One region of the Mesorhizobium subarcticum genome, then DNA from elsewhere that is predicted to be linked to it. Evidence: predicted binding sites of a transcription regulator. Region 1 holds the regulator's gene; the other holds the start of a gene.

Region 1 (5,736 bases):
TGACTCCCAGCGAATACACCGAATTCCGCGACGCGCTCGGCCAATCCTCCGGCTTCCAGTCATGGCAGTATCGCGCCATCGAATTCATGGCCGGCAACCGCAACCTAGCGATGCTCGGACCCCACAAGCACCGGCCGGACCTGAGCCAGAAGCTGGAGTCGATCCTGGCCGAGCCATCGCTCTACGACGAAGCGCTGCTGCTTCTGGCGCGCAACGGGTTCGACATCGGCGTCGACGCCAAGCGCACGGACTGGCGCGAAACCCGCACCGAGAATGAGGCGGTGATGGTCGCCTGGCAGACCGTTTACCGCGATCCGCAGCGCTATTGGATGTTTTATGAACTGGCCGAGAAGCTGGTCGATTTCGAGGACTATTTCCGTCGCTGGCGCTTCAACCACGTCACCACGGTCGAACGCATCATCGGCCTGAAGCGTGGCACCGGCGGCACATCAGGCGCGTCGTACCTGAAGAAAATGCTCGAGGTCGTGCTGTTTCCGGAACTGTGGACGGTCCGCACCCGGCTTTGACATAATCGATAGAGAACAGCCGCACTGGGCGAACGTCGTCGTGGCCGGGACCCGTCGCAAACAACCAAGGAATGACTGACCATGAGTGGAGTTCCTGATCTCGCTGCAATCGAAGCAATGGATGCCGCCGATCCGCTGCGTGCGATGCGCGATCGTTTCATTCTGCCCGATGGGGTGATCTATCTCGACGGCAATTCGCTCGGGCCGGCCTCCTCCGCCGTGTTCGGTGAACTGCAGAAAGCGGCAACCCAGGAATGGGCCCAGGATCTCATCCGAGCCTGGAACACAGCCGGATGGTTCGAGATGCCTCTGGAACTCGGCGATCAACTTGGACGCCTGATAGGAGCCGCCGCCGGCCAGACCGTGGTCTGCGACACGACGTCGATCAACATCTACAAGGTGCTGCATGCGGCGCTGAACATGCGGCCAGGCCGACCGGTTATCGTCGCCGAGGGCGACAGTTTTCCCACCGACCTGTACATCGCCGAAGGGGTCGCCTCGACCCGAGAGGGCATCGTACTGCGGCTCGCTGGCGTCGACGCGCCGACCATCGAAGAGCTGATCGACGAAAGCGTAGCTGTGGTGCTGGTCAATCACGTCAACTACAAATCGGGTGAATTGCGCGACATGGCGGCGCTGACGCGCAAGGCTCATGCAGCCGGAGCGCTGATCATATGGGATTTATGCCACACGGCAGGCGCTCTACCCGTCGAACTCGACCATGCGAATGCCGATTTCGCCATCGGCTGCACGTATAAATATCTCAACGGCGGTCCGGGCGCGCCGGCCTTCATCTACGCCGCGCAACGTCATCACGGCGACATCAGCCAACCACTCAGCGGCTGGTGGGGGCATGCCCGCCCCTTTGCGTTTGAACGCGGTTACGTCGCAGGAACCGGCATTCGCCGCTTTCTCTGCGGCACGCAGCCCGTCCTGTCGATGCGGGCGCTCAAGGGTGCGCTCGCCATCTGGGACGATGTCGACATGGCTGCGTTGCGAAAGAAGAGCGTCGCGCTGACCGAACTGTTCATCCAACTCGTCGAAGCAAAGTGCGGGGCCTATGGTCTCACGCTGGAAACCATCCGCGACCGGACCAAGCGTGGCAGCCAAGTGTCGTTCCTTCACGATCACGGCTATCAGGTCATGCGTGCCTTGATCGAGCGCGGTGTGATCGGTGACTTTCGCGCGCCGTCCACCATCCGCTTCGGGTTTACGCCGCTCTACGTCGCCTACAAGGATGTGTGGCTGGCGGTTGAGGTCCTACAAGAGATTTTGCACACCGGTGCCTGGAAGGCCCCGCGTTTCGCTGTCAAGGAGTCCGTCACCTGAAGCGACGATCTCAGCGATCGGCTGTCACCGGCGGTATAACGAGCAGCGAATTTCCAGCTCACAAATGGATCGCCTCTTGGTCGAGGAGCTAGTGGTCGTGAACAAGCCCGAGGTTGGCGTTTTGGCTTCGTTTCGTTCACGGCAAACGAGCGCTCTCAAAACTGGAAATGCTTGGCATGGAACTCTGTGGCCGACTGATGCCAAGCCAAGCCGCCGGATAGGCCACAAGCCATTAACCAAAACGATTTCAATGGTTGCCAACATGCGGCGACAGAGTTGACGCGTCGGTCGTTGCCGCAGCCGTATGCCAAATAATTTCAGACGCCTTAACAAATTCACTAAACTTTAAACGGTTGCAGAACACAACTGGAACAGATAGTGTTTGTTCTGGGTTTGTTTTTCGATTCTGGTTCAGACCCTTCGTTCAATGCCTTGGGGGCCGCCATGCTGACGCGCAAGCAACATGAACTTTTGATGTTCATCCATGAACGGCTGAAGGAAAGCGGTATCCCGCCGTCCTTCGACGAGATGAAGGAGGCGCTCGATCTCGCCTCCAAGTCAGGCATCCATCGTCTGATCACGGCACTGGAGGAACGCGGTTTTATCAGGCGGCTGCCCAACCGGGCACGCGCGCTGGAGGTGCTGCGGCTGCCGGATTCAATCGCGCCGGGTCTCAACGCTGCCAAGAAGTTCTCGCCAAGCGTCATCCAGGGCAGTCTTGGTCAGGGCGGCCTTGGCCGCCAGCTCAAGCCTGCAACACCATCGCGCCTGCCTGCTGCCGGCAATGATGACGACGTGGTTTCGGCGGTGTCGATCCCTGTGATGGGGCGTATCGCCGCCGGCGTGCCGATCGATGCCATTCAGCATCAGACGCATTCGATCTCGGTGCCGCCGGACATGATCATGGGTGGCGAACATTATGCGCTGGAGGTCAAGGGCGACTCGATGATCGAGGCCGGCATCTTCGACGGTGACACCGTCATCATCCGCAATGCCGATACCGCCCAGCCTGGCGAGATCATCGTGGCGCTGGTGGATGAGGAGGAAGCGACGCTGAAGCGGTTCCGCCGCAAGGGCGCCTCGATTGCGCTTGAAGCCGCCAATCCGGCCTATGAGACGCGCATCTTCGGGCCCGACAGGGTGAAGGTGCAAGGCAAGCTCGTCGGACTGATCAGGCGCTACTGAAGCGGCGGCGGTTTAACGGCTGGCTTTTCGGGTTTCTTGTAAGGTGGCAGACCCCTCGCCTCATGTGAGAATTTGCGTTGCGCGTGCCAGGGTCGGTACGGACTGTCCACGGCGAAGCTGACGATTGCCGGCGTGACCGCCGATTGGTTGTCGAAGAAGACGGCCGCACTGCCTTTGCGAGCAAGTTGCCGCTTGGTGATGACGAGAACCAGCGGGTTGTGACAGGAATCATAGCCCGTTGCGTCATTGACAACGATCAAATCGGCGAAGCCGCAGGCTTTCCAGGTGTCCTTGCGGTCTTCGACATAAGCAATGATCGCACCGGACGTGTGCTTGGCCACACAGACGCCGTCAGTGCAATAGAACGGCACTCCTGGCGGCAGTTCTGTAGCGTCCGCGATCTCGAATTGTCCGTCACCTCTGGTGAAGGTTTCCGGCACGACGATGGCTTCGGATCGCAACGCGCGTTTCCAATTGTCGACCATGAATTCGTTTGGACGCGCGCGGCTAACAGCGAGTTCGCCGCCTCCGATCGGCATTGCAACCAGCCTGGCGTCCTCCGAGATCAACACATCCGGTGTTCGCGTATCCGGGATGGTCAGCACACTGGCGAGAACGAAGGGAACCGCCGCCAGCCGAAGCCATGTCGTCGCCGTGGTCGCGATAACCAGGGCAATCGTCACCAGCAAGACGGACTGTTGGGAAATCAGGCCAACCCCATCGACTGGAGAGCGATCCGATATCCACGCCGATATGGCGATCATTGCGGTCAGGCCTTTGCCCATCAGATAAAGCGCAGGCCAATCCAGCCCAAATGGCATCAAGAGCGCGCTGGCCACGGCCAGAAACATCACGACCGATACAATCGGCATGATCGCCAAATTGGCGACCAGGCTGAGCGGCGACACGCGCTGGAAATGCCAGATGGCAAACAGCGCTGTGGCACTCCCGGCTATGATGGAGGTCATGGCCAATCCGCCTGTCGCCAGCAGAAATTTTCGCGCTAGGAAACCGGGCAAGGATCGCTTTGGGGGCGGTGGTCTGGACTTTCCCGCACGGTGATCCGCCCAGCCAGCATATGCGCCGACAAGTGCGGCCGTCGCTGCAAAGGACATCTGAAAACTTGGGCCGACCACCTCATGCGGCGACACCACAATGACGGCGATCGCCGAGATGGCCAGATTGCGCATGGTCAGCGCTGCCCGATCGAACAGCACTGCAATCAGCATCACCGCCAGCATGATGAAGCTACGCTCGGCAGCAACGACGACGCCCGAAATGACGAGATAGGCAGCGATCGAGACCAGCGCTGCGGTGGCCGCGTATTTTTTCACCGGCCGGCGCGCGGAAAAATCTGGAAACAGCGCGAAGGCGCCGCGCAACAGACCCATGATTGTGCCGGCGACCAGCGCCATGTGCAGACCCGAAATGGAGATGATGTGATAAATGCCGGTGCGCCGCATCGCTTCGTTGATTTCATCGGGAATGCCGGCACGCACGCCGACGATCAGCGCCGCCGCGATCTCGCCTTCGGCGCCGCTGACCGTGCCCCTGATATGATCGGCGATGGCTTCACGGGCATTTTCTATTCCTGAGGAAAGACGGGCCGAGATCGGCATGTCATCGTCGCTGGCCGACACAACTTTTGGATTGCCTAGAAAGAAGCCGCTGCCGCCGATGCCAGCGAAATAGCTGTCGAAGGAAAAGTCGTAGCTCTCCGGCCGCACCGGACCAGTTGGCGGCAACAGTTTGGCATAGCCGGTGATGAGTGAGCCGGCGGTCATCTCTGGCGGTATCTTGCGCGCCGAAAGCCGTACCCTTTCCGGCACGTAGCGCAGTTTCGGCCGGGCGGTCGCTGTCACGTCGATGGTCAGTCGGATGCGGCCAGTTTCCATTTGCTCGAGCGAGACCACACGCCCGGTCAGTTGTGTCGAGATTTCCGAACCCAGCATCTGCGTTCCGACCCGCCATGTCTCGACCTTGCCTGCGAGCAAACCCAGAGCGCACAGCAGCGCCGCCATGAAGCACAGATGGGTTTTCGGCCAGGAACGCGAGACAAGCGCACATATCCCCGTCAGCACGACGACCGCGATGAGCCTTGGGAAATCAGGCTCTGCGGCCAGCGAAAAATAGGCGATCGCCCCAACCGCCAGGCAGACCGGCACCAGCAGGAAGGCGATGCCCCGGTCAAGCTCCAACTCCGCCGCCTTGGCCACGCTATGGCGCAGGCGCGGCAATGAAGCTTGGCCAAGTTGCCGACGGACCAGCGCAATCCTGCCGTTAGCGGGCGAAACTGGCGCTGGAATATCCGCCTGCAAGGGTTGATTGCCAGCACCTGGAATGACAGGTGATGGCGACGGCGAGGTCGGCAAAGGCATCGCAAACAGGGACCGCTCGCTGACGCCGACACTGGCGTCCTCGCCCTGATCCAAGCCCCGGCCTCTTCCCGCCATCGGGTCTGCCCCTTGCACCCCTGACGCCCTATGCTACATGAACGCGCAACGCGCGAAAGTCCGTGCACCAGCACCCCGTTTAAGATGGTTTCCGAGAGTTCCATGCCCGACAAGGTCGTCACCCGTTTTGCCCCCTCGCCCACCGGCTACCTGCACATCGGTGGCGCGCGCACGGCGCTGTTCAATTGGCTGTTCGCAAAGCACACCGGCGGCACGATGGTGCTGCGCATCGAGGATACAGA
Region 2 (5,736 bases), 3.1 Mb from region 1:
ATCGTCGGCTGGGTCGGGATCGCCAACGAGATCGGCGATCCCGACGCCTTCGCCGGCCGCTTCAGCATGCTGATGCGCCTGGCGACGGTCGATATCGGCTCCTGGGTGCTGCCGCTGGTCGCGCTCGCTTTGGTCGCGCGGCGCGCCGGCATCGGTGGCCGCTTCGTCCACTATGTCGTGGCCAGCAACTGGGCTTCGGCCATCACTGCCTGGCTGATGCTGCCCTCGGCGCTGATCAGGCTCTTCCTGTCATCCGCGAGCCAGGTCTCGAGCCTTGTGTCGCTGTTGCTGTTTGCGCTGTCGATGGTGCTGACCTGGCGCATGACCAACGCCACGATCGGCAAGGGCGCGGCGGTTGGCACCGCCGTTTTCGTCGGCATGTTCATCGCTTCGCTGCTGGTGCTGTTCGGGCTGCAGGCGCTGCTTGGCATTACCGTGCCGGACGATGTTGGGGCTCAGAGCCTTTCCGGGCTCTATTCCGGATAGAGCCGAGCTCTATTCCGGGTAATCGACACCAATGAGGAAAAGCCCGTCGGGCGGCGCCACCTGGCCGCAAGCGGCGCGGTCTTGCGCCTCGAGTGCTGCCTTGAGATCGGCAGTGGTCCAGCCGCCATCGCCCACCCGCTTCAGCGAGCCGACCATCGAGCGGACCTGATTGTGCAGAAACGAACGCGCCGAAGCCTTGACCTCGATCAAGTCACCGTGCCGGCTCACATCGAGCCGCTCCAGTGTCCGCACCGGGCTGTTGGCTTGGCATTGGGTCGAGCGGAAGGTGGTGAAGTCGTGCCGGCCCAGCAGGACTTTCGCCGCTTCGTGCATGGCGTCGGCGTCGAGCCGCTTCGGCACCCACCACACCTTGCCCTTCTCCAGGGCCGCGGGCGCGCGCCGGTTGAGAATGCGATAGAGATAATGGCGCCCGGTGGCCGAGAAGCGGGCGTCGAAATCGTCTGGGACAACGCCGGCCTTCAGGATGGCAACATGCGCGCCGGCCGCCTGCAGATGCGCGTTGATGGCATCGCGCACCTTGTCACCAGGCCAAGCCTTGGCGAGGTCAACGTGCGCCACCTGGGCGGTGGCATGCACGCCGGCATCGGTGCGGCCGGCGGCGCGCATCCGCACCGCCTCGCCGCTGAATTTTTCGATCGCCTGCTCGATCGCCTGCTGCACCGAAGGCTGGTCGGCCTGATGCTGCCAGCCGGCGAAAAGGCTGCCGTCATATTCGATGTCGAGGCGAAAACGCGGCATTTGCGGCTATAGCTCTCGCCTCGAGCAATTCCAGGAAAAGTATGAAGCGGTTTTCCGTTCGGAATTGCGTTAAACCAAAGAGGTAGAGCAGGCCACCGTTTCCACGAAACGGGGGGCTGCTCTACGCGGCGAGAGCGGTGAAGGCAGATGCGTAGACCAGCTTTCCGGCCTCGGGGGCATCGCCCCAGGTCAGTGCCTGCAGCGCCTCGCCCTGGTATTCGCTCTCGAACTTTTCGGCCCGTGCATGGCTGTAGCCGAAACGGCCATAATAGGCCGGGTCGCCCAGCACCACGGCCAGCGTCTCGCCGGCATCCCTGAGGCGAATATGCGCCTCACGGATCAGCGCGCCGCCAATGCCGCTGCCATGGAACGAGGGTTCCACCGCCAGCGGCGCCAGCGCCACGGCCGCAAAGCTCTTGCCGCCATTCTGGACGAACAGCCGCGAAAACAGGATATGGCCGACGACCTGGCCGTCTTCTTCCGCCACCAGCTCGGCAATCGCGTCGCCGCCGGTCACCAGCGCATCGACCAGCCCGGCCTCCGCCTGCTGGCCGAAAGCGTGTTCCTCGACGAGGCGAATGGCCTCGCGATCCCGCGGCGTTGCCGCGCGTATCGACATCATGCTCATGAGAACTTCATTCCTTTTACGATCTTGGCTCCGCGCAGGAATTCCGACGCGGCGGCGGGCTTTCCGCCCGCACGTTGAACTTCGACCAGTCTGACCGCGCCTGCCCCGCAGGCGACCGTCAGCCGGTCATCGAGAATTCCTCCCGACTCGCCCAAATCTTCCGAAAGCGACAGGCCTTCAGACAGCGTCGAGCGAAGCAGTTTCAGCCGTTCCATGCGGCCGCCAATGTCAATCTCGGACCAGGCGCCGGGAAAGGGCGACAGGCCACGAAGGTGGTTGTGGACCTCGGCCGCAGGCCGCGTCCAGTCCACACGCGTCTCGGATTTATCGATTTTTCTGGCATAAGTCACCCCTTCCGCCGCTTGCGCGGTAAATGTCAGGGTGTTCCTTTCCAGTCGCGCCAGCGCTTCCACCATCAGGGCAGCACCGACGCTCATCAACCGATCATGCAGATCGCCGGCTGTCATATCGGGTTCGATGGCGCATTTTTCAAGCAATCCCACCGGTCCGGTGTCCAAGCCCTCTTCCATGCGCATCACCATCATGCCGGTTTCCAGGTCGCCCGCCATGATGGCGCGCTGGATGGGAGCGGCACCGCGCCAGCGCGGCAAGAGCGATGCATGGCCGTTGATGCAGCCAAGCCCGGGTGCGTCGAGAATTGCCTTCGGCAGCAGCAAACCATAGGCGACGACCACGGCGACATCGGCCCGCAAGGCACGAAAAGCGGCCTGCTCGGCCTCGCCCTTGAGCGATGTCGGCGTCCGCACCTCGATGCCCAGCCGCTCCGCCCCGCCCTGTACCGGCGACGGCGTCACCTCAAGCCCGCGCCGGCCGGCAGCGCGTGGCGGCTGTGTGTAGACAGCGGCAATCTCATGTCCCGCTTCGGCAATGGCGCGCAACGTCGGCGCCGAAAACTCCGGCGTGCCCATGAAGATGACGCGAAGGGGCATTCTTCTTCCGATATCCTGTCTTCTGCTTGCCCGCCGTGAGCCGGCTTATTCCCCAGCTTCAAACGGGTTTACGAGCTTCAGGTCAAGCCCGTCGAAGTCGCGGACATTACGCGTCGCAAGCGTTGCATCGTGAGCGAGGCAGATTGCGGCGATCATACCATCGGAAAGACTGATCGGGCGCCCAATCCTTTCCCGTGCTGCACGCAGCTTGCCGGCAAGTCGAGGGATCAAACCGGAAAATTCCACGATACGACCCGCAAACTGCTGCGAAACCAGCTGATCGAGCGCACGAACATAGCGGTCCGATCCTGTCTTGTTCAAAAACCGTTCGGCACCGAAAGACTGCTCCATGATGACCGGCCCGCACATATAGAGTGCGAGGAGATCCTGTTTGCGGAACCAGTCGGAGACATTCGAGTCGGGCGCGGGTTTGCTGGCTTCGGAAACAACATTGGTATCGAGGACGATCACTCGAAATCCTCGGCTGGGCGGCCGAAGTCGCGTTTCCTGCCAGCTTCGATTTCGTCCATGATCTCCGAAAATTCATCGCCAATCGCATTCTCAGCCACAAATGCCGAGCGAATCGCGTCCCATGCTGAAAGACCCGGCTCCGGCTTTGGCTCCTTTTCCGCGACCATGCCTTTACGCAAAAGATCGATCGCCTTGCCTGACAGGCTTTGGCCGCCCTTACGCGCCGCTTGTTCGATTTCGCGCTTCAAGGGTTCGGGAATATCTCTGATCAACATGTCGCCCATGGGCACCTCCAACGATTGATATCAATGATATCAAAAACTGTGCCCATGCTCAACGAAATTCGATAATTGGCAAAGGGACAAGGCGAAATGAACATCGCGAGCTGCTATCCCACCAGCTTGCCCGGTGCCCTGTCCTTGGCGAGCTTCTTGAATTTCTTGACCACCATGTCGCGCTTCAGCTTCGAGATGTGGTCGATGAACAGCACGCCGTTGAGATGGTCGATCTCATGCTGCAGGCAGGTCGCCATGAGGCCCTCGGCCTCCATCTCCTGCAGCTTGCCGTCGCGGTCGAGGTATTTCACCCGAACGGAAGCTGGACGTTCGACCTCGGCGTAATAATCCGGGATCGACAGGCAGCCTTCCTCATAGACCGAGCGCGCTTCGGCGCTGCTGAGGACCTCAGGGTTGATGAAGACATGCGGCGCCGGCGTCTCGTCTTCCTTGGCGAGGTCGATCACCAGCATGCGCAATGGCTCGCCGATCTGGATTGCCGCCAGCCCGATGCCCGGCGCGTCATACATGGTCGCCAGCATGTCGTCGGCTAATGCGCGCAATGGCGCGTCGACGCGCTCCACCGGCTTGGAAAGCTGGCGCAGGATGGGATCGGGAAGGATGATGAGCGGCTTGATCGGCATGGCGTTCCACCTAAGACCTCCGGCGAAAAGCGTCAACCGGGGCATCTCAGCCGTGTTCTTGTTTTGATCTGTGCGATCAGGCCGAATCGGCTATGCTGTCCACATGAATGACCTGAGCACCATCCTTTCGGAGCCTGTGGCACGGCTTGGCGCCACCACGATCACGCTCGGCCATGCCCTGGCCTTCGGTGCATTGTTGTTTCTCGGCCTGTTCGTGGCGCTGGTCATCGCGCTGTGGCGGTCGGCCAAGGCGCGTGCGGTTGCTGCCGCGGAGGCAGCCGACCATGCCCGCGATGCCGAAGCGCGGATGGCCGGCATATTGCAAAGCCAGGCCGAGATGCAGGGTCGCATGGGCGCCATCGCCGAAGTGTTCGGGGCGCGCCAGGCGGAGCTGACGCAGTCCATCGGCCAGCGGCTCGACGCCATGACCGGCCGGCTCGGCCAGACCATGACCGAGCAGACCAAATCCACGCATGAGAGCCTGGCCAAACTGCAGGAGCGGCTGGCGATCATCGATGTCGCGCAAGGCAACATCCAGTCGCTCGCCGGCCAGGTCGTGCAGTTGCAGGCGATCCTCTCCAACAAACAGACGCGCGGTGCCTTCGGCCAGTCGCGCATGGAGGCGATTGTCGCCGACGGCCTGCCGATGGGCGCATACGAATTCCAGGCGACCCTGTCGAATGGCAGCCGGCCCGATTGCCTGGTGAAGATGCCGAACGGCGCGCCGTCGCTGGCCATCGATGCCAAATTTCCACTGGAAGCCTGGAACGCCATCCGCGCCGCCGATGGCGCCGACCTGCAGAAGGTCGCGTCGCAAGCATTCCGACGCGACATCGAGATCCATGTCCGCGACATTTCGGAAAAATACCTGATCCAGGGCGAGACGCAGGACACCGCCTTCATGTTTGTGCCGTCGGAATCGGTGTTCGCCGAGATCCACGAGAATTTCGAGGCGATCGTCCACAAGGCGCATCGCGCCCGCGTGGTCATCGTCTCGCCGTCGCTGCTGATGCTGTCGATCCAGGTCATCCAGGCGATCCTCAAGGATGCCCGCATGCGCGAACAGGCGCATCTGATCCAGGGCGAGGTGATAAGGCTGATGGAGGATGTCGCGCGCGTCGACGAGCGCGTGCGCAAGCTGCAGGTCCATTTCGGCCAGTCGGCCAAGGACATCGACGATATCCTTGTCTCGACATCGAAGGTAACCAAGCGCGGCCAGAAGATAGAGGCGCTGGAGTTCGGTGTACAGGCCGAGGGCGAAGCCAGCCCCGACGCTGCATCACGGGCGCCCGCGGCGAAGATCGACACAGGCGGCGCCCGCGTCGCCGATTCGAAGACAGGGCAGCTCAGGCTGAGGGTCGTCGAAGGCGACGACTGAACGGATATTTTCCGCCTAGGCCACAGCCACGATGACGTGTGCCTGAATCTTGGCGGCAACCTCGCCGCTGCCATGCCTGGCCGCAATCGCGGCTGCGGCATAGTCCGTTGCAGCGTCCAGTTTCCCCGGATCCCTGGCCTCGATT

The links. Region 1 encodes LexA, which represses DNA repair genes until DNA is damaged. Its sites were predicted from a motif close to TGTTCNNNNTGTGTTCNG; they were not measured.
Region 2: ACZYHG_RS05445 (DNA recombination protein RmuC) is a predicted target of LexA. The motif match lies at 4,267-4,284, and genes of this name have one in related genera.

The regions. Positions count from the first base shown of each region.
Region 1 covers NZ_CM144237.1:4,643,713-4,649,448, reverse strand. The annotation lists gene kynA (tryptophan 2,3-dioxygenase) at 1-527, shown strand, start outside; gene kynU (kynureninase) at 609-1,856, shown strand; gene lexA (transcriptional repressor LexA) at 2,301-3,041, shown strand; gene ACZYHG_RS22575 (ComEC/Rec2 family competence protein) at 3,035-5,494, opposite strand; gene gltX (glutamate--tRNA ligase) at 5,597-5,736, shown strand, end outside.
Region 2 covers NZ_CM144237.1:1,168,843-1,174,578, reverse strand. The annotation lists gene ACZYHG_RS05480 (transporter) at 1-486, shown strand, start outside; gene truA (tRNA pseudouridine(38-40) synthase TruA) at 496-1,245, opposite strand; gene ACZYHG_RS05470 (GNAT family N-acetyltransferase) at 1,367-1,873, opposite strand; gene fmt (methionyl-tRNA formyltransferase) at 1,870-2,823, opposite strand; gene ACZYHG_RS05460 (PIN domain-containing protein) at 2,869-3,294, opposite strand; gene ACZYHG_RS05455 (plasmid stabilization protein) at 3,291-3,578, opposite strand; gene def (peptide deformylase) at 3,683-4,213, opposite strand; gene ACZYHG_RS05445 (DNA recombination protein RmuC) at 4,317-5,591, shown strand; gene ACZYHG_RS05440 (class I SAM-dependent methyltransferase) at 5,607-5,736, opposite strand, start outside.